DNA from 2 places in the Ewingella allii genome. Region 1 is predicted to be linked to the other one. Evidence: riboswitches for the same ligand, from Rfam matches in the RefSeq annotation. Region 1 holds a riboswitch; the other holds the start of a gene.

The links. Region 1 has a riboswitch for thiamine pyrophosphate ahead of thiM (hydroxyethylthiazole kinase). Riboswitches for the same ligand answer to the same signal wherever they lie in the genome.
Region 2: another riboswitch for thiamine pyrophosphate. It lies ahead of thiC (phosphomethylpyrimidine synthase ThiC); the one in region 1 lies ahead of thiM (hydroxyethylthiazole kinase).

The regions. Positions count from the first base shown of each region.
Region 1 covers NZ_JAWUDN010000001.1:199,359-210,053, reverse strand. The annotation lists gene SBO83_RS00975 (GntR family transcriptional regulator) at 53-739, shown strand; gene SBO83_RS00970 (NlpC/P60 family protein) at 748-1,680, opposite strand; gene SBO83_RS00965 (OmpA family protein) at 1,686-2,609, opposite strand; partial or broken gene SBO83_RS00960 (flagellar biosynthesis protein FlhA) at 2,542-4,251, shown strand; gene SBO83_RS00955 (hypothetical protein) at 4,385-5,248, shown strand; gene thiD (bifunctional hydroxymethylpyrimidine kinase/phosphomethylpyrimidine kinase) at 5,275-6,075, opposite strand; gene thiM (hydroxyethylthiazole kinase) at 6,072-6,881, opposite strand; TPP riboswitch at 6,916-7,018, opposite strand; gene SBO83_RS00940 (GNAT family N-acetyltransferase) at 7,091-7,516, shown strand; gene SBO83_RS00935 (c-type cytochrome) at 8,268-9,530, opposite strand; gene SBO83_RS00930 (GMC family oxidoreductase) at 9,533-10,695, opposite strand, start outside.
Region 2 covers NZ_JAWUDN010000015.1:2,716-13,410, reverse strand. The annotation lists gene thiH (2-iminoacetate synthase ThiH) at 1-231, opposite strand, end outside; gene SBO83_RS21015 (HisA/HisF-related TIM barrel protein) at 228-1,013, opposite strand; gene thiS (sulfur carrier protein ThiS) at 1,015-1,215, opposite strand; gene SBO83_RS21005 (molybdopterin-synthase adenylyltransferase MoeB) at 1,212-1,961, opposite strand; gene thiE (thiamine phosphate synthase) at 1,951-2,607, opposite strand; gene thiC (phosphomethylpyrimidine synthase ThiC) at 2,604-4,562, opposite strand; TPP riboswitch at 4,702-4,829, opposite strand; gene rsd (sigma D regulator) at 4,911-5,426, opposite strand; gene nudC (NAD(+) diphosphatase) at 5,533-6,318, shown strand; gene hemE (uroporphyrinogen decarboxylase) at 6,385-7,449, shown strand; gene nfi (deoxyribonuclease V) at 7,469-8,149, shown strand; gene SBO83_RS20970 (YjaG family protein) at 8,221-8,811, shown strand; gene hupA (nucleoid-associated protein HU-alpha) at 9,002-9,274, shown strand; gene SBO83_RS20960 (DUF1481 domain-containing protein) at 9,323-9,982, shown strand; gene purD (phosphoribosylamine--glycine ligase) at 10,059-10,695, opposite strand, start outside.

The DNA.
Region 1 (10,695 bases):
AAAGTCATGGTACTATTCGGCCTATTCCAGCCGCTACAACATCAATGTGCCCATGACTGAAACTTACGAATTTCTCAATAATGTGCCGGTTAACCAGCAGATCTACCGCACCCTGCGTCAGGATATTGTCACCTGCGCGATCCCCCCCGGCGCCCTGTTATCGGAGAAAGAAATTTCGTCGCGGTTCAACGTGTCGCGCCAGCCGGTGCGCGAAGCCTTCATTAAGCTGGCGGAAGCAGGCTTGGTGCAGGTGTTGCCGCAGCGCGGCACCTTTGTGATGAAGATTTCAGCCAAGCGCGTCGCCGATGGCCGTTTTATTCGCGAAGCCGTGGAAACCGCCGTGGTGCGCCGCGCGGCGAGTGTCGCCACTGACAATGACCTGTTGATACTGGAGCACAATTTGCAACGCCAGCGGCTGGCGGCGAAGAGCCAACAAACGCAGGAGTTCTTGCTGTTAGATGATGAGTTTCATCGCTCAATCGCGCAGATCATTGATTGCCGCCTGGCATGGGAAACGGTGGAGCATATCAAGGCGACCATGGACCGCGTGCGCTTCCTGACGCTGAGCAAAGTCTCGCCGCCGGAGAGCCTGATTGAACAGCACGACAACATTCTTAGCGCGCTGAAAGCCCGCAATCCTGACGCCGCCGAGCGCGCGATGCGTATTCACCTGCAAGAGATGATTTCCACCATCACGCCGATTGCCGAGCAGAACCACGATTGGTTTGATGCGGAGTAAACGGCGGTTTAGATAATGGTTTCCGGTGTCAGCACCCGTTTGGCACCGAGATAGTGATCCTGCCAGAAAGGCTCATTCAGAGTGCTAATGCGAATATCCTCGCCGGTTCTTGGCGATTCAATAAATTTGCCGTCGCCGAGATAAACGCCCACATGGTCGGCGTTTTGCTGGGTGTGGATGTGGAAGAAGATCAGATCTCCGCGCCTTAACTGGCTCTGAGTAATGGTCTTGCCTCTGGCTCGGCGATACATGCCGTTGGCGGTGCGCGGCATCCCTTCCGTTAGCAGGCCGTGGTAGGCGAAGTAAACCAATCCGCTGCAATCAAAGCCAATTCTCGGCGAGGTTCCTCCCCAGACATAGGGTTTCCCCAACTGTTGCATCAGGGTCGACATGGCTTTTTGCGTGGTCTGTTGCAGATGGTCGCGATAAGCCAGCGCAATGCTATCGCTGCCCAGCGCCTCGGGAGCCGCCGTTTCACGATGCTGATGGCTAAACCAATCAGGATGCTGGGCGATAAGTTGGCGATTGGCCTGCCGCTGCGCCAACGAACTGTGCAAGTTTGAGGCGCTGGCGGTTTTCAGCGGCTTATCGCCATAGCTGGTGGCCACCACCTTGACCGGATGGTGCATCAGCAGCTCGCGGTTTCTGGCCCGCTGCTGGGCGGCGAAGCTCAGCTTCACCGTCGGCGCAGGGGTTTTCTTATTACTGGTTATCTTGGGTTTACTGGTGACCTTGGGTTTACTGCTGACTTTGTGCACCTTCTTCTTCACCACCTGGCTACGCTGGGTCGGCGCGGCGATGGCGCGCAACGGCGTCATCGCCAGCAGCAGACAGCCGCTCATCACAAAAGCGGCCAGCAAGCGACGCGCCGTTGAGGCGCCCGGCTCATGTAGCGTCGGCAACAGCGCCGAAGGTTCACATATCAGGTTGAAGATATTCATCACAATTACTCTGCGGATGCCGAAGTCGATGTCGACAGCCCCTCCCGTTTCTCTATTTTTTGCGTCAACGGCTCGACCACTTTATCGCCGCGATCGCCAAAGAATTCGTACAGCGAATCTGACGCGGTTTTGGTTAGCACCATGATTTCTATCCGGCGATTGCGAGCGCTTTCTGGATTTTTCGGGTCCAGCAGCATCTGATCGGACATAGCGTTAACCTGTAGCACTTTGCCTTTGGCAAGGCCGGCTTGCTCTAGCACGCGACGTGCCACCAGCGCGCGGTCGCCCGACAGATTCCAGTTGTTGTACATCGCCTGGTTTTTGTACATCACCGCGTCCGTGTGGCCGCTGATAATGATTTTGTTATCAATGTTGTTGAAGGTCGGCGCCAATTCGGTCAGCAAGGTGCGGAAGAACGGCGTCAGGCTGGCGCTGCCGCGCTGGAACATATCGCGATCATGGCCGTCCTGAATCAGTACTCGCAAGCCCTGCGGGATCACTTCAATCTCCAAATTGGCTTCCATATGGTTTTTCTTGGCGATGGTGTTGATATTGGCCGCCAGTTCACTCAGCTCGCGGGCCGATTTTTTGCTGCTTAGCGCGTCCATCTTGTCGGCGGCGTTCACCTCTTGCTGGCGCACATTCACCGGCGGCTTTTCTTCCGGTTTTGGCGGCGTCGTCTTAGGTTTCTCAATTACCGGCGGCGTTTTTTGCGGCTCTTTATAGGTCACCGGCAGCGGCTTGGCGATAACCGAATTGTTCTTGCCAATCGAGCTAAGGGGGGCAAACACATTGCCTTTGAAAATCGACTGGTCATGCAGCGCGGCGACAATCTCTTCGCGCTCTTTTTGGTTAACTGAGCTGACAATCAACTTCGTGGTGGTGACCAAGGGGGCCGAGCGTATTTCCGAGGTATCGGCGCGATTCACCCTCGACGCCATGCCGGGCAAACAGATGGCGATCGACGCCGACCTGAATGCCGGGCTTATCAACCAAGAGCAGGCGCGAACCCGCCGCAAAGAGATCGCCAGCGAGGCGGATTTCTACGGCGCAATGGACGGGGCATCGAAGTTTGTCCGAGGGGACGCCATCGCCGGGATGATGATCTTAATGATCAACCTGATCGGCGGTATCTGTATCGATATCTTTAAATATGACCTGAGCGCCAGCGCCGCCTTCCAGCAGTATGTCTTGCTGACCATCGGTGATGGTCTGGTTGCGCAAATCCCGTCCCTGCTGCTCTCCACCGCAGCGGCAATTATTGTTACCCGCGTCAATGACAGCGGCGATATGGCCACGGAGATGAAGCGCCAGCTGCTGGCTTCGCCGATGACGCTCTACACGGCGGCGGGCGTAATGTTCGTGCTGGCGGTGGTGCCGGGCATGCCGCACCTGCCGTTCCTCTCTTTCACCGCGATGCTGGCCTACACCGCATGGCGCATCAGCCGTCAGCCTAAGGCGGCAGTCAATGAAGCCGAGCAACTGGCAGAAATCTCGAAAAATATCAGCGAAGATATTGAACAAACCGTTAGCTGGGAAAGCATTCCGCTGATTGAGCCAGTGGCGATTAGCCTTGGCTACAAGCTGGTAACGCTGGTTGATAAATCTAAAGGCAGCCCCCTCACTCAGCGAATACGCGGGGTGCGGCAGGTGGTGTCGGAAACCTACGGCGTGCTGCTGCCCGAGGTGCGAATTCGCGAGAACTTCCGCCTTAAGCCGACCCAGTACATCATCACGGTCAACGGCATCAAGCAGGCCAGTGGCACCCTGCCCGCCGATAAACTGATGGCGCTGCCCTCCAGCGAAACCTATGGCGAGGTGGACGGCCAGCTGGATAATGACCCGGCCTACGGCATGCCGGTGACCTGGATAACGCCGGACCAGAAGCCGCACGCGCTTAATCTGGGCTATCAGGTTGTGGACTGCGCCAGCGTAGTGGCAACTCACGTCAACAAGGTGCTGCGCCAGCATATTCCTGACCTGTTTAACTATGACGACATCACCCTGCTGCACAACCGGCTGGCGTCGATGTCACCCAAGCTGGCGGAAGATCTCAACGGCGCGCTGAACTACAGCCAGCTACTGCGCATCTATCGCATGCTGTTGCAAGAAGGGGTGTCGCTGCGCGATATCGTGGTGATCGGCACCACGCTGCTGGAAAGCTCCGCCACCACTAAAGACGCCTTCCTGCTCACCGCCGACGTGCGTTACGCCCTGCGCCGCAGCATCACGGCGGGCATGGTTCAGGGCAGCGCGCTGTCGGTTTACACCCTGCATCACGAGCTGGAAACGCTGCTGATGACCGCCTTTAATCAGACTCAAACGGCGGGTAAAACGCCGCTAGACAGCATTCCGCTCGACCCTAACCTATTGACTCAATTCCAGAATACGCTGCCAAAAGTCAAAGAGCAGATGAAAGCCATCGGCAAAGAGCCGGTGCTGCTGGTGCCACCACAGCTGCGCCCGCTGCTATCGCGCTATGCCCGTTTATTCGCACCGGGGCTGCACGTGCTCTCTTTCAATGAAATCCCCGATGAACACGAACTGCGTATTGAAGGCAGCCTGACTTAACTTTCCTCCCCCTCTTCCCGCGCCCTTTTCTGGGCGTGGGGCATTAAAATTGTGGTTTTGCTAGCACTGACATAAATATGTACAGCAACTTAGGCTACGCTATAAATAATGTCACTTTGCTGGAAGCCCAGTTATGTCGTTAGCCACCCCCTCGACCTCTTCCGTTTTAAAGAAAAGCTATTACAGCGCGGATCAAAGCCTCTCCCTCGGCCAGTTGGACGTGGAGAAAATCGAGCAGATCGCCCGTGATTTGGACATCTCGGCCAGTGATAAAGAGCATTATGTCACTGGCTGGATGGGGCAAAACAGCGTGGTGCTGGTGCGCAACTATCAAGACAAACGCGGCGCCTCTAACGGCTTGGTGATGTCTCGCGGGCAGCGCTACAAGCTCAGCGTACAGGCCATCAAGTTCCGCATTCCGAAATTCCTGCTGTGGATGACGCTGCGCCGCAGGCCGCGCACCATGTCGGTGGTCGGCTATACCCGCCTTGGCGCACAGGCTACCGGCTTGCAGCAATTCCACACGCTGGCCGACAAAAGTTTGAAACAACAGTTGGAAAACGACTGGCGCGAGCTTAATGACTACCTCGGTATGGCGTGCTGGCAGATGGAAAACAATCAGCCGATGTGGCGCAGCGTGCAAAGGGAAATCTCGCCGCAGGCCCTGTGGTATCTGGCTGACAGCGATCTGTTCAGCGGTAAGAAACTGCAAAAGGATGGCGATTTTGAAGGGATGTGGACCAAGAATCGTTTCCTCGGCCGCCGCACCGGCGAGCACGCGGCGCTGCTGATTTCATGGCGCGACGAGGAGAATGATGACATCGCCAGCTACCTCTATGAGCGAGTGACCGCCAACCAGATTCGGCTGTCGCTGCGCCCGCGCAAAGAGGAGAAGTTCTACCCGTTGAACCCGTTCGACGCCGAGCATTTGCAGCAGGCGCTGTCGATGTTCAAGCAGGTAGAACCTGAGTTATGCCATAACAAGATCCGAGCCTGACACCAGAGTTCCGCTCATTACCACCATTACCACCATTGATGAAAATGGTGAACCGGGCCGATACCTTGCCCCACTTCAAGCGAATCTGCTTGCATCAAAGCCTGTTGCAGATAAGCCTTCGCGGCGCGAACGGTGTCCGGCCAGTTATCATGGCGCGGGCGCAGAGCCGCCAACGCCGCCGACAGCGTGCAGCCCGTGCCATGGGTGTGACGAGTGTCGACGCGCGGCGCGGTAAAGCGCTCGCGGGATCCGCGCATAAACAGCCAGTCCGGGCTTTCGCTATCCGTTAAATGCCCCCCCTTCATCAGCACCGCGTCACAGCCCATCGCTAGCAGCGCCTCGCCCTGTTCACGCATCTCTTGCTCATTCTGCGCCATGTCGCACTCCAGCAGCGCCGCCGCCTCCGGCAGGTTCGGCGTGATAATCGCTACCTGCGGCAGCAGCAGGCGTCGCAGCGCCTCAACCGAATCCGCCGACAGCAGCGGATCGCCGCTTTTAGCCAGCATCACGGTGTCCAGCACCACGAACGGCGGCTGGTAGTGTCGAAGGCGCTCGGCCACGGCTTCAACAATATCGCTGTTAGCCAGCATGCCGATTTTGGCGGTATCAATGCGCACGTCGCCGAGTACCGAGTCCAGTTGCGCCGCCACAAAAGCCGGGTCGATGTTGTAAACCGACTGCACGCCACGGGTGTTTTGCGCCACCAGCGCGGTGATAACGCTGGTGCCGTAAGCCGCCAGCGCCGAGAAGGTTTTCAGGTCAGCCTGAATCCCCGCGCCGCCGCTCGGGTCAGTCCCGGCAATGGTTAAAGCATTGATACGCTTCATACTGCTTCCCCCGACGTCAGCATCTCACCATTCAGCAGCCACAGGTTGTCGAGGAAAGCCGGGGTAAAGCTGCCCGGCCCGCGCGCCTCGTGGCAAGCTCTTTCGCCCGCGCACGACATCACCCGGCAAGCCGCCGCGACGTTATCCAGCCGGTCGTCTGGCAGGGAGACAAAAGCCGCCACTACCGCCGACAGTGCGCAGCCGGTGCCGACAATGCGGGTCATCAGGGCGTCGCCGCCTGTCACAGCAAGGCTGCGCGCGCCGTCGGTGACATAGTCAATCTCCCCCGTCACCGCCACGATAGCGCCGGTTTCGCGGGCCAAGGCTTCGGCGGCGGGCAGCGCGGAGAGGGAGTCATCGCCGCTATCCACGCCGCGCCCGGTGGAGGTTAAGCCATTTAACGCACGGATCTCAGAGGCATTGCCGCGAATCGCGGCAGGGCCCAGTTTGATCAGCTGGCGGCAAAACTCGGTGCGCTGCGCCAAACCGCCGACGGCCACCGGGTCCAGCACCCAAGGCTTCCCAGCTTGATTAGCCGAGTTAACCGCCGCCAGCATGGCGTCGGCATGAGGCTGAGTTAGCGTCCCGACGTTAATCAGCACCGCATCGGCAATGGCGCTGAACTGCGCGGCTTCGGTTGGGTCCACCACCATCGCGGGGGAGGCATTCAACGCCAGCAGCACATTGGCCGTAAAGGATTGCACAACATCATTAGTCAGACAGTGAACCAGCGGCTTAGCGTGACGCAGGTTTTCGAGGGCAGCGGCAGCAGAGTTGCCGGAAAAAACGGAAGGTCGAGTGTTCATATTTCTCCCAACCGGCGCTAAAGAAGGCGGTATCGGGAGAGATACCTGACTTCCCTACGCTGGCATAATCCAGATCAGGTAATACGGGTAAGGTCTCAGCCCTTTCTTTCACAAGAAGGACACCCCGAGTCAACGAAAGCCATTATTGGTTGGCACGTCTGGAAGATCAACCTAGAATCGTTGAAGCGGGTAACAATGGAGAAGATGTCTTGCAGATACGCCCTTATGAAGAAGCCGATCGCCCTTTTTTACGCACCCTGTACCTCGCGTCACGCAAGGATACGTGGACTTGGATGGACACTGATGATTTTCAACTCGAAGATTTCGACCGCGCCATCCTTGGAGAAACGGTGATCGTCGCCGAACATCAAGGAAAGTTGCTAGGTTTTGCGTCCATCTTCATCCAAGAGAATTTCCTGCATAACCTGTTCGTAGACCCCGCCCACAAAGGCACCGGCGTCGGCAGCGCCCTGCTCCACGCCAGCGAAGCCATGTTCACCGGCACCGGCTCACTCAAATGTTTGATCAAGAGTAAAAACTCCGTCGGATTTTATCTCGCCAAGGGATGGGAGATAGTCGCCGAGGGCGAGAGTCCGAAAGGGGATTATTATCTTTTTCATTTCTTGAAGAAATAATGCCCTTGGCGGGCGGCCTAAATCTTTAAATTCAAATTCAAAACCGTGGGCTGCCGCCACACCGGCCTCAAGGGGCGCCAATCGCCGCGCCCCTTGAGAATCCCCGGCTCTTTACTGCGCGCTCCGCTCGTTAGGCGGACGTATTTCAGGTAATTCAGTTCTCCACCGCAAAATGTTGCCGCTTAGGCGGTGCCTTCGCTTCAGGCTTCGAGCCTAAGGTCTCGAACCGTTCGCTCAGCGCCATTTTTGACTGCGGTTTTGAGGCATCTAAACCGAGCCGTTTCAGTTAATTTTGTCTTGCGCCCTCCCAGCCTCCCCCTTGTCAGGGGGAGGAGCAGAACGGTACTCCACTGAAACGGCACGGTTGAAATGCCAGTAGGTCGCGTTCAGAAGTGACGCCGAATGAATGGTTCGAGACCAAAGGCTCGAAGCCTGAAATTCGGGAACCGCCTAAGCGGCGGCACTTCGCGACGATCACAATGGCTGCTGAAACACGTTCATTCCAACCCTGCGCAGCCTCGATCTAACAACAGAAAAAACGCAGGGTTCCAAGGGAGGCGCGTTTACGCCTCCCTTGGTCGGTGTGGGCCGACGCCCACGACCTTGAATTTGAATTTGAATTTGGATTTGGATTTGGATTTGAATTTGAATTTGAATTTAAAGATGCAATAGAAAAAGGGGAAAGCGGGATTAAACGCCGCAACGTTTACCCCACTCCCCCCTTCACTGGGCAGTGATGATCAGCCGGGGATCACTCCCCGCGCAAATCCTTCACATCTTTATCTTTCACATTTAACGCTGGCTGAGCACCAAACTCTTTAAACATATAAGTGCTCAGCGTGGCGATCTGCTTGTCACTCAGGGTGTCAGCAAAGCCCGGCATAAACACGTCGCCGTCGTTAGTTTTGCGCGATACGCCGTGCAGGATAACGTTGACTAAGTTGTTTGGCATCTGGGCACCTACTACGCTGTTTTTCATCAGCGATGGGTAATAGCCGTCTTGGCTACCCTGACCGCCGAAGCTGTGGCAGCTTGCGCAGTTGCCGAGGAAGAGGCGCGCGCCGTCGGTTTCCTGACTGGCTTTGAATGGCACGCCGCGCAGGTTGTCTACGCTGGTGCTCTCATGGCCCCAATCGGAACGGCTCTTGGTGACAGAAGAATCCGCCTGCGGCTTGAGCGTCTGGATGTAGGTGGCCATCGCGTTCAGATCGGCATCGGTCAGATGACGCGTACTGTTTTCGATCACTTCCGCCATCGGGCCTGCGGCCTGCGCTTTGCCACTGACGTGACCAGAGCGCAGATACTGCACGATGTCGCCTTTGCTCCAGCTACCAATCCCGGCGTTTTTGTCGGAAGAGATGTTGAACGCGGTCCAGCCGTCAACCTCGGTTCCGGCGTAAGGCTTGCTGTCTTTCATCCCCATGGTGATGTTACGCGGGGTGTGGCACTCGCCGCAGTGACCTAAGCCTTCGACCAGATATTTACCCTGATTCCACTCGGCAGACTGCGCGGTGTCTGGCTCAAAACGCTTGCTGTCGAAGTTCACCAGATTCCAGAACCACATGCCCCAGCGCTGGTTGAACGGGAACGGCATCTCGTTTTCACGATTTTGCTGATGCACCGGCGGCAGGCTGAACAAGTAGGCCTTAATGGCTTTCACGTCGTCATCTTTCAACAGCGTGTAAGAGGTGTACGGGAAGGCCGGATACAGGTGATGGCCCTCTTTGTTCTTACCTTCGTGAACTGCGCGCAGGAAGTCTTCGTCGCTCCATGTGCCGATACCCGTCTCTTTATCCGCCGTGATATTTGGCGAATATAGGGTACCCATTGGGGTTTTAAAGGCTAATCCACCGGCAAAAGGTTTACCGTCTTTGGTGGTGTGACAGGCCACGCAGTCCGCGGCCTGCGTCAGGTATTCACCGCGTTTAATCAGGTCCACGCCAGTCTCTTCGGCCTGCGCCGCCAAGCTGAACAAACCGACAGCTGCCATCAGGCTAAGGGTTAACTTTTTCATCATTACACCTCCGCCTTTAATGTTTCTGCAATCCGCAGCGAGAGCGCCGCAATGGTCAAGGTACAGTTTACTGAGCCGACGGTCGGCATGACCGCGCTGCTGGCGATAAACAGGTTCTTATGGTCGTGGGTGCGACAGTCGGTATCCACCACCGAGTCTTTCGGGTCGTGGCCCATGATAGTGGTGCCGGTAATGTGGTTGTTATTAGCAAAGTCTTTGAAGTAAGTGATGTCGGTGCCGCCCATCAGGCGCGCAGCATCGGCATAGACTTTGTAGGTGTGCTCAGCACTTTTACGCACATAGTCGTCCATCGCGTAGTAGAACTCCGGCTTCGGAATGCCCAGTTTGTCCTTCTCAGTGGCACTCGGAATGATGCGGTTTTCCGCGTGCGGCAGGATCTCGTGGAAGCTGTCGAAACGCACGTAGCGCGAAGAACGATCGCGAATACGCTTGTCGAGGTCTGGCCCAAGGATCAGCTCGCCCTTTTGGCTCAGCAGACGCCCTGCTTCCTGATCGGTACGGGAGACGTTCGACAGGTGGATTTTCTTCGCGGCGTACTCTTTGCGGAAGTCACCGTCGCGGAAGCCCACCATGGAGGTCATCTCCTGCGGCCCGCGCCCCGGCCACAGCGGCTCGTTGGCGTAAAACTCAACGCCGACGCCCGGGTGGTCCATCAGGTTGCGGCCCACTTGGTCAGAACTGTTCCCCACGCCGTTAGGGTTCTTGTCATTGGTGGACATCAGCATCAGTTTAGGGATTTCGATGCCGTTGGCCGCCAACACGAAGTATTTCGCTTCAGCACGATGCTCATTGCCCTGCGGGTCTTTGAACAGCGCGGCGGTGATCTCCTGCTTGTCATTGACTTCCAGTTTGTACACCACGGATTCAGGACGCAGAACTGCACCGTTTTTCTCGGCTTTCTCAACGTGGGTGATGCCGTTGTACATCGCGCCAATCGGGCAGATCGGCATGCAGTTGTTATTACCACAGCAGGTCGGGCGGCCATCGTAAGGGCGGCTGTTACGCGCCACCGGCTCAGTCACTACATAGTAACCATTGTTGTTGAGCACGGTTTTCAGGCGCTGTTCGTTATAAGAGAGCGGCAGAGGTTCCATTGGGTATGGCGCGCTGCGCGGCGAACCCAGCTCTTCATTGTTCGGCCCCC
Region 2 (10,695 bases), on a different contig from region 1:
GGCGAAGAAGTTCACCGTGTTGCCGAAGCGTTGGCGAGTCAGCGCCTGCGCCTTTTGCGCCATCTGCTCGAGATAGGGCAGCGCGGCGGGGGAGATCAGCGCCATAAAGTCATCGCGGCTAATCTTCGCCTTACCGAGCGCGCGTTCGACATCGCCAGCCGTTTTACTGTTAATCCGCAGCGACAGGTCATCCCAGTCGAGGGTTTCCCAGACTTGGGTAAAAGTACTCATGATGTGGCACTCTCCGCCGAAGCAGAAAGGAATCCGGTGAGCGGGCTGGAGGCCGACGCCGTGCGGTGTTTGCCGCCGAGACCGCTGTGGCGGGCCAGCGCGCCGGCTTCTACCGCGAGTTTGAAAGCCTGCGCCATGGCGATTGGGTCGCCCGCGACGGCAATCGCCGTATTGACCAACACCGCGTCCGCGCCGATTTCCAGCGCATCCGCCGCCTGACTTGGCGTACCAATTCCGGCATCCACAATCACCGGCACGCGGACTTGTTCGATGATAATCTGCAGGAACTCGCGGGTGATCAAACCCTGATTGGAGCCAATTGGCGCGCCAAGCGGCATGACCGCCGCGCAGCCCACTTCTTCCAAACGCTTACACAGCACCGGGTCGGCACCGCAATAAGGCAACACCACAAAGCCTTGTTTTACCAGCGTTTCTGCCGCTTTCAGGGTTTCAACGGCATCCGGCAGCAGGTATTTCACATCCGGGTGAATTTCCAGTTTAACCCAATGAGTACCCAGCGCTTCTCGCGCAAGCTGGGCTGCAAAAATCGCCTCTTCAGCCGTTTTCGCCCCCGAGGTGTTCGGCAGCAGTTTGACGCCAAGTTTTTGCAGCGGCGCAAGAATGTCGTCGCCGCCGCGGCGCAGGTCCACGCGCTTCATCGCCATCGTTACCAGCTGCGAGCCCGACGCGGCAAGGGCTTGCTGCATCAGCGGCGCGCTGGCGAACTTGCCGGTTCCGGTAAACAGGCGTGAGGTAAAAGTCGTATCAGCAATCTTTAACATGTCATCCTCCAGCGATGGCCTGAAACAGCAAGATGTTGTCGCCATCGGCCAACTGGTGCGCAGACCAGTTGTGGCGCGGAATAATTACCTGATTAACCGCCAGCGCGCTGCCATCCTGAGGGTGGTTTAGCTGTTCGAGCAGGTCCAGCAGGGTGAGAGGCGCGGCGAAATGGTGAGGTTCATCATTTATCATCAGCTTCACGGTTTAGCTCCACATACCGCGCAAAAGTCTGAGCGCGTGAGTTGTGCCGTCCGCCAGCTTTGCTGTTTGCCGTCGAATAAGCGTAATTTTCCGCTCAGCGAACTGCCGAGCCCGGCGATAATTTTCAAGGCTTCTAAGGCTTGCAGCGTGCCAATCACTCCGACCACCGGGCCGAGCACCCCGGCGGTGCGGCAATTGCGCACCGGCGTGTGGTGGTCGGGGTAGAGGCAGGCGTAGCAGCCGTGAGAATAAGGCGGTTCGAGCACCAGCAGCTGGCCGCTGAAGCCCACCGCGCTGCCGCTGATCAAGGTTTTTTGATTCTCTACGCAAGCCTGATTGATGGCGTGGCGAGTGGCCATGTTGTCGCTGCAATCCAGCACCAGATCCGCAGCACGCACGGCCTCGGTGAGGGTTTCACCCTCCAGTCGCTGCTCAATTGCCACGATTTCACACTCCGGGTTCAGCCTGAGTAACTCGCGCTTGGCGACCGCCGCCTTGGGCTTATCCACGTCGGCGCTGCGATAGATAACCTGCCGCTGCAAATTCGAAATATGCAGTGCGTCGTCATCCGCCAGCGTCAGCTTGCCGACGCCAGCCGCCGCAAGGTAGAGCGAGGCGGGGGAACCCAGCCCGCCAAGGCCGACAATCAGCACTCTGGCGGCGTCGATTTTCTCCTGCCCGTCGGGACCAAACTCCTCGAGCAGCAGCTGGCGGCTGTAACGCATAAAGGATTGATCATTGAGCATCATCAGCCTCTTCACCGGCGCAGAGCGCCAGAAGTTCCGCGGTTGCCTTGCGCCAGTCCGCCGCCTGCGTAATGGCGCTGACCACCGCGATGCTGCCGACGCCGGTGGCTAACACCGACGGCGCTTTGTCGATGCTAATGCCGCCAATCGCCACGGTGGGGAAGCTGCCGTCGAGCTGCCTGATGTGGCGCTCCAGCTCCTGCAAGCCCTGCGGCGCGGAAGGCATCTCTTTGGTTTGCGTCGGGAAAATATGGCCGAGGGCGATATAAGAAGGCTTCACCGCCACGGCGCGCGCCAGCTCGGCATCGTCATGGGTCGAAACCCCCAAACGCAGCCCGGCGGCGTGAATCGCCCCTAAGTCGGCAGTGTCGAGATCTTCCTGCCCGAGATGCACGCCGTAGGCCCGATGCTTTACCGCCAGACGCCAATAATCATTAATAAACAGCTGCGCCTGATGCTGATGCCCCAATGCGATGGCCTGAATAATGGCCGATTCGACCTCTTCGTCAGGCAGGTCTTTGACCCGCAGCTGAATAGTTTTAACGCCCGCGTCCAGCAGGCGGGCGATCCATTCAACGCTGTCTACCACCGGGTAAAGCCCCAGACTGAAAGGAACGGCGGGGAAGGCGAGGGTTATCGCGCTCATTTGCTGGCCTCCGCGCTGAAGCTGTCGGCCGGGTGGTAAAGCTCGCTGCCGCGTGAACGGAACTCCGAGGACATTTGCGCCATGCCGGTTTGCACAATCTCGATAGGCTGCGCCTGAGTTTCCAAGGTTGCCGCGTAATCGCGCACTTCTTGGGTGATTTTCATTGAGCAGAATTTCGGGCCGCACATAGAGCAGAAGTGAGCGACTTTGCCTGACTCTTGCGGCAGGGTTTCGTCGTGGTAGGCCCGCGCCGTAGCCGGATCGAGGGCCAAATTGAACTGATCCTCCCAGCGGAATTCAAAACGCGCCTTCGACATCGCGTTATCGCGGATCTGCGCGCCCGGATGGCCTTTCGCCAAATCCGCCGCGTGGGCGGCAATTTTGTAGGTGATCAACCCTTGCTTCACGTCCTCTTTGTTCGGCAGGCCGAGGTGCTCTTTCGGCGTGACATAACACAGCATGGCGCAGCCGAACCAGCCGATCATGGCCGCCCCGATACCCGAGGTGAAGTGGTCATAGCCCGGCGCAATGTCGGTGGTCAGTGGCCCCAGCGTGTAGAACGGCGCCTCGTGGCAGTGTTCCAGCTCTTCCGTCATGTTGCGGCGGATCATCTGCATTGGCACGTGGCCCGGCCCTTCAATCATCACCTGAACATCATATTCCCAGGCGATTTTGGTCAGCTCGCCCAAGGTACGTAGCTCGGCGAACTGGGCTTCGTCATTGGCATCCTGAATAGAACCCGGACGCAGGCCATCGCCCAGCGACAGAGAGACGTCATAGGCGGCGCAAATTTCACAAATTTCGCGGAAATGCTCAAACAGGAAGCTCTCTTTATGATGCGACAGGCACCACTTCGCCATGATTGAGCCGCCGCGCGACACAATGCCGGTCAGGCGTTTGGCGGTCATTGGCACATAGCGCAGCAGCACGCCCGCGTGGATGGTGAAGTAGTCAACGCCTTGCTCCGCCTGCTCCAGCAGGGTGTCGCGGAACATCTCCCAGTTCAGGTCTTCTGCAATGCCATTCACTTTTTCCAAGGCTTGGTAGATCGGCACTGTGCCGATAGGCACCGGGCTGTTACGCAAAATCCATTCGCGGGTTTCGTGGATATAGCGGCCGGTGGACAGGTCCATTACGGTGTCCGCGCCCCATCGGGTGGACCACACCAGTTTTTCCACCTCTTCTTCGATAGAGGAAGTTACCGCCGAGTTGCCGATGTTGGCATTCACTTTCACCAAGAAGTTGCGGCCGATAATCATCGGTTCGGACTCTGGATGGTTGATGTTAGCGGGGATAATCGCCCGGCCTGCGGCCACTTCCTGACGCACGAATTCCGCCGTGATATTGGCGGGCAGGTGAGCACCAAAGCTCTCCCCCGGATGCTGCTGGCGCAGCACTTCACCGCGAATTCGCTCACGGCCCATGTTTTCGCGGATGGCGATGAACTCCATCTCCGGGGTGATTATCCCTTGGCGGGCATAGTGAAGCTGGGTAACGTTTTTACCCGCCAGTGCCTTGCGCGGACGAGGCAAATGCTCGAAGCGCAGGTGGTCCAGCCCGTCATCGGCCAGACGCTGCTGGGTAAAGCCGGAGCTTACCTGCGGCAGCTCTTCGGTATCGTTGCGCGAAGCAATCCAGCCCGCGCGCAGCTTCTCCAGGCCGGCGTGGACATCAATCGACGCCTCTGGGTCACCATATGGCCCGGCGGTGTCATACACCGGAATGGCCTCGTTTTCCTCATAGCGCGGGTTGTCTTTGGTGCCGCTAATGAGCGTCGGGCTGAGTTGGATCTCGCGCATCGGCACGCGCACGTCGGCGCGCTCGCCTTGCAGATAAATACGTTTGGAGTTAGGGAAGGCGACGCCCTGCAGGCTGTCGATAAAATCTTGAGCTTCGGCGCGCTGCTCGCGACGGTTTACGGGCTTTTTAGGGGTGTTTGACTGAATGCTCGACATAGCAAATTCCTCGTGTTTTTCATGATAAAAAACGTTACGTGATGGAAAATTGCTTGTCTGGAGGTTTACGGCAGGAGTAAAAACGGTCGATTTAGCCGCCAAAGGCCGTGGCGATGCAGGGCCGGAATGAGGCTAAACGCATGACATTACTCTTGTTCCCTTCGCGGGTATTAACCCGATCAGGTTCCGCGGATCCCGAATTAACGGTCTCAGCCTGGCGTAACGTCCGTGAGGAACATCATGCGCTAGGCACTCCGACAAGAAGCCCCAATATAGGGGGCCGAATAATAAACTACAACCCAGATAGGGTTATTTAATGTTGAAATAGGTTAATCGATTGTTTCGAAATTACGCCGGACGCTCAAGGATCTGGTCGTTTGCAACGGGTGGTAACACATCTTGTGAAGGTTCGAACGCTAAAGTAATTAGCTGATCTTCAAGGACAAAGCGCGCATCTAAGGCTTCGCCGATATCAGAAAGCGCATAGTGGAAAGCAAAGGCGTTGTCATCGGTGATATCTGTTTCGGTATAACTGTCATGGAAAGCCATGATAGCTTCGGTGTTCAGTTCAAGGGCTGGATAGATTTTCGACGCAATCAGCTGTTTTGGGCTGTCGATACCTTCAACTTCATCGATAATACGGTGGTAAAGGTGGAAATGGCCGGCTGAGAGATAATCCACCAAGTTGTGGCAAAAGTTATCCAGCGCTTTTTCGTTTAGCGGGGTATGCTTTTCTTTGTTCGGTTTCAGTCCAACAAGCGTGCAATAGGAGACTAAGAGTTCTTTGCGCGCATGAAGCCACTGATCGATTAACTCGTTACTGCCACCAACGCGTTGGGTCAGTCTTTCCAGACGATTTAGCATGGTTGACTCCGTGAGCGAGAGAAAAGTAACCAAAAGGTTAAAGGTTACTAATATTTAACTTCCGAAAACCAGATTGTCAGTCTCGTCGAGGTTATGCAACAACAATATGGAATTACAGATAACAGACCAACATAACGGCTGGTGGGTGATCAGCCACGAGGGCAAGCTGTGGCTGCCACAGGGCGAATTACCTTTTGGTGATGCGGCGCAATTCTCGCTGATTGGCAAAATTGGCCGACAAATTGGCGAATGGCAAGGCGCGCCGGTTTGGCTGGTTCGTCAGGCGATGGACAACAATATGTTCTCCGCACGCCAACTGCTGGATCAGGACAAAGGCTTATTCCAGCTGGTGGGGCGCGGCGTGCAGCTCGCCGAGTTCTACCGTTCGCATAAGTTTTGCGGTTACTGCGGCCATGAAATGCAGGTCAGCAAAACCGAGTGGGCCGCCCTGTGCAGCCACTGCCGTGAACGCTATTATCCGCAAATCGCCCCCTGCATTATCGTCGCTATCCGTAAAGGTGAAGAGATTTTGCTGGCGCAGCATGTTCGTCACCGCAATGGCATCCACACCGTGCTGGCCGGGTTTGTCGAAGTTGGCGAAACGCTGGAAGAGACGGTGGCCCGCGAAGTGATGGAAGAGAGCAATGTGCGCGTTAAAAACGTGCGTTATGTCAGCTCCCAGCCGTGGCCTTTCCCGAACTCTCTGATGATGGCCTTTATGGCGGAATACGACGGCGGCGACATCAAACACGACCCGAAAGAGTTGCTCGACGCCGGTTGGTATCGCTTTGATGCCTTACCGCAGTTACCGCCGGTCGGCACTATTGCCCGTCGACTGATTGAAGATACTGTCGTGCTGTGCCGCGCCGAGCGCGACGGCGATGCTGAATAATAGGCATGCTACAATGCCGCCCAGACGAATGCCGTGCGGCCAAGATTATTGAAGGAATGAGTAATAATGAGTGAGTTGAAGAACGATCGCTACCTGCGCGCTTTACTGCGTCAGCCCGTTGATGTGACCCCGGTGTGGATGATGCGTCAGGCCGGGCGCTATTTGCCAGAATACAAAGAGACTCGCGCGCAGGCCGGGGATTTTATGTCGCTGTGCAAAAACGCCGAGCTGGCGTGTGAAGTGACGCTACAGCCTCTGCGCCGCTATGCGCTGGATGCGGCGATCCTGTTCTCCGATATTCTGACCATTCCTGATGCCATGGGCCTGGGGCTGTATTTCGAGACTGGCGAAGGCCCGCGTTTCACCTCTCCGCTGACCTGCCGCGCTGACGTTGAAAAGCTGCCAATCCCTGATCCAGAGATGGAATTGGGCTATGTGATGAATGCCGTGCGCACCATTCGCAGAAACCTGAAAGGCGAAGTGCCGCTGATTGGCTTCTCCGGCAGCCCGTGGACGCTGGCGACTTACATGGTTGAAGGCGGCAGCAGCAAAGTCTTCACCAAGTTGAAAAAGATGATGTATGCCGAACCGGCAACCCTGCACCTGCTGCTGGATAAGCTGGCGGACAGCGTGATTTTGTATCTCAACGCGCAAATCAAAGCCGGCGCTCAGTCGGTGATGGTGTTCGACACCTGGGGCGGCGTGCTGACCCCTCGCGATTACCGCGAATTCTCCCTGAACTATATGCATAAAATCGTTGATGGCCTGATTCGTGAACACGACGGACGCCGCGTGCCGGTAACGCTGTTCACCAAAGGCGGCGGGCAGTGGCTGGAAGCGATGGCTGCCACCGGCTGTGACGCGCTGGGTCTGGACTGGACCACGGACATTGCCGATGCGCGCCGTCGCGTGGGCGACAAAGTTGCTCTGCAAGGTAACATGGACCCGTCTATGCTTTACGCTAAGCCTGCGCGCATTGAGCAGGAAGTCGAAACGATTTTATCTGGTTTCGGCAGCGGTAATGGTCACGTATTCAACCTCGGACATGGCATTCATCAGGACGTGCCGCCTGAGAATGCCGGCGTCTTCGTGGAGGCCGTGCACAACTTATCGCGCCGTTTCCATCAGTAAGCGCTTATAAGGTATAGGAATGATTGATACTCGAGTTTTACGAGAAGAGCAGAGGGTGCTGGCGGATAATATTGTCCTTCAGGACCCGGACGGTTTTCAGACGCCGCGCTTTATTGCCGGTGCTGACGTAGGATTCGAGCAGGGGGGCGAGGTGACGCGGGCGGCGATTGCTATCCTGAGTTATCCCTCCCTTGAGCTGGTGGAATACCAGATTGCCCGTATCGCGACCACCATGCCCTATATCCCCGGTTTTCTCTCTTTCCGTGAGCTGCCAGCGCTGATGCAGGCCTGGCAGCAGCTTCAACAGCAGCCTGACTTAGTGCTGGTAGACGGTCAGGGCATTGCGCATCCAAGGCGTTTAGGCGTCGCCAGCCATTTTGGTTTGATGATCGACGTGCCGACCATTGGTGTCGCAAAAAGCCGCCTGTTCGGCAAGTTTTTACCCCTCGAAGATGCCCTGCATAGCCGACAGTCGCTGTATGACCGCGACGAACAAATTGGCTGGGTGTGGCGCAGTAAACTACGCTGTAACCCATTGTTCATTTCACCCGGTAATCACATCAGCATAGAATCTGCTTTTTTCTGGGTGGAACAATGTATGCGGGGTTATCGACTACCAGAACCTACTCGTTGGGCCGACGCCGTCGCCTCTAATCGGGTAGCATTTCAGCGCTGGCAGCGCCTGAGCGGGAATCTTTAGGAATCAAGGCATAGGGATCTGCAATCATTTCAGGTAAACTCCTGCGCAGAAAAAGTTAACGAGAACCAACCATGTTACGTAATCCGATACATTTACGTCTGGAGAAGCTAGAAAGCTGGCAACACCTGACGTTTATGGCGAGCCTTTGTGAGCGCATGTATCCCAACTATCAGATGTTCTGTCTGCAATCCGGGTTCGGCGAACCACAGCTGTATCGTCGCATCTTGGATTTGGTTTGGGAAACGCTGGTCGTCAAGGACGCCAAAGTCAATTTTGACACACAGCTTGAGAAGTTAGAGGAGGCGGTGCCTTCTGCTGAAGACTACGATATTTACGGCGTTTACCCAGCAATCGACGCCTGTATCGCATTAGGTGAACTGATCCACTCGCGGCTCAGTGGTGAGACGCTCTCGCATGCGATTGCTGTCAGTGAAACGTCAATTCGCACCGTTGCTATGCTTGAGATGACTCAGGCTGGCAAAGAAATGACCGATGAAGAACTGAAAGTTATCCCTGCTGTTGAGGAAGAATGGGACATCCAATGGGAGATTTTCCGCCTGTTGGCTGACTGTGAAGAGCGTGACCTTGAATTAATAAAAGGGTTACGTTCTGACCTGCGTGAAGCCGCCGTGAGTAACATTGGCATAAATTTAGCGCAATAAGGCAAGAAAACGTGATTTAACGCCTGATTTGTCGTGCCTTAAGGCTTCACATCCGCACCCTGTCTGGTCTACATTTGGGGTGCGTAAAAAAAGTGGCTATCGGTGCGTGTATGCAGGAGGGTGCTGTCAATCGGCATATCCGTCGCACTCGATGCTTTGCAAACGATAAACACACTGTAAAGGATAACTTATGAACAAGACTCAACTGATTGATGTAATTGCGGACAAAGCTGATCTTTCCAAAGCACAGGCCAAAGTTGCTCTTGAATCTACACTGTCTGCTATTACCGAGTCTCTGAAAGAAGGTGATGCTGTACAATTGGTTGGTTTCGGGACTTTCAAGGTAAATCATCGTAACGAGCGTACTGGTCGTAACCCACAGACTGGTAAAGAAATCAAAATCGCAGCTGCCAACGTGCCTGCGTTCGTTTCTGGTAAAGCTCTGAAAGACGCTGTTAAGTAATTGCTTGCAGTGAAAAGAATAAGCGAGGGGGCGGCTAAGCGGCCCCTTTTGTTTATCACCTCCAAACTGGCTGCCACCCTGTTGGTACTCGGTTTGGTGGGTTGCAGTTCCAAAGACACCACGCCGCTGTTCAGCGCCAGTGGTTATGTTGCTGACCAGGGCATTAATCGCCTATGGCGTCGCGACAATGCCGACCACCACCCTCAAACTATCGTCAACGTGTACAGCCCCTACTATGGTGGTGACACGGTGATCACCCGCTATGAATATCAGCAAGACCAACTGCACCTGATGCGCGAAACCCACGCCACCAAGACCGATCTTGGAGTGATGCTGCGATTCGACAATGAAGGCCACGTCAGCTTTATGCAGAGACAGCTCCCCGAACGCCGGGAAAAGCTCTCGTCAGATGATATCGAGCTGTACAAATATAAAGCCGCGAAGTTGCTCGAACTCAGCAACACGCTGCGCGCCGGTAACGTCCAGCTGATTCAGGGGCAGTGGAAACAGGGCAATATTACCTCTTGTGCGGGCCAGCCCGTCACTCTGAGCCTCAGCGTTCGCTCGCAGGTTTGGTTAGCCAAGCGCGCTGCGCAGGCCAATGATCGCCTTGGGTTAGCCTGGCTCAGTGCGCCAGAAGGGGATGAATTGCTGCTGGTGGCCAATGAAGATTTCTGTAAGTGGGAACCAAAAGAGTCCGACTTATAAGCCAAGAGACTTGGCGAAAGCTGTATAAATAAGAAAGGCACGCCGAAGCGTGCCTTTTGCCGTTCTGGGGCAGGGGTTACTGGTCTTGCTCGCGAGCAATGGCGCGATAACCGATATCTTTACGGCAGAAGCTGCCTTCCCAACTGATATCTTTCGCCAACTGGTAAGCGCGTAACTGCGCAGCGGCCACCGTTTTTCCCAGTGCGGTAACACAGAGCACGCGGCCACCGTTGGTCACGACGCGCTCATTCTGCAGACGGGTCCCGGCGTGGAACACTTTACCGTCCGGCACTTCCTCCAGCGGCAAGCCGTGGATCGGCTGACCATTGTGGTAGTTCCCCGGATAGCCGCCCGCGGCCAGAACCACGCCAAGAGAAGGGCGCGGATCCCATTCAGAGGTCACTTCGTCCAAGCGACCTTCTGCACCGGCAAGACATAGCTCCACCAGATCAGAGCGCAGACGCAGCATGATTGGCTGAGTTTCTGGGTCGCCAAAGCGGCAGTTGAACTCAATCACCTTCGGCTGGCCGTCGGCAGAAATCATCAGACCAGCGTACAGGAAGCCAGTATAGGTGTTGTTCTCAGCCGCCATGCCGCGCACAGTTGGCCAGATCACCTGATCCATCACGCGCTGGTGGATCTCATCTGTCACTACCGGAGCCGGTGAATAGGCACCCATGCCACCTGTGTTCGGCCCGGTATCGCCATCGCCC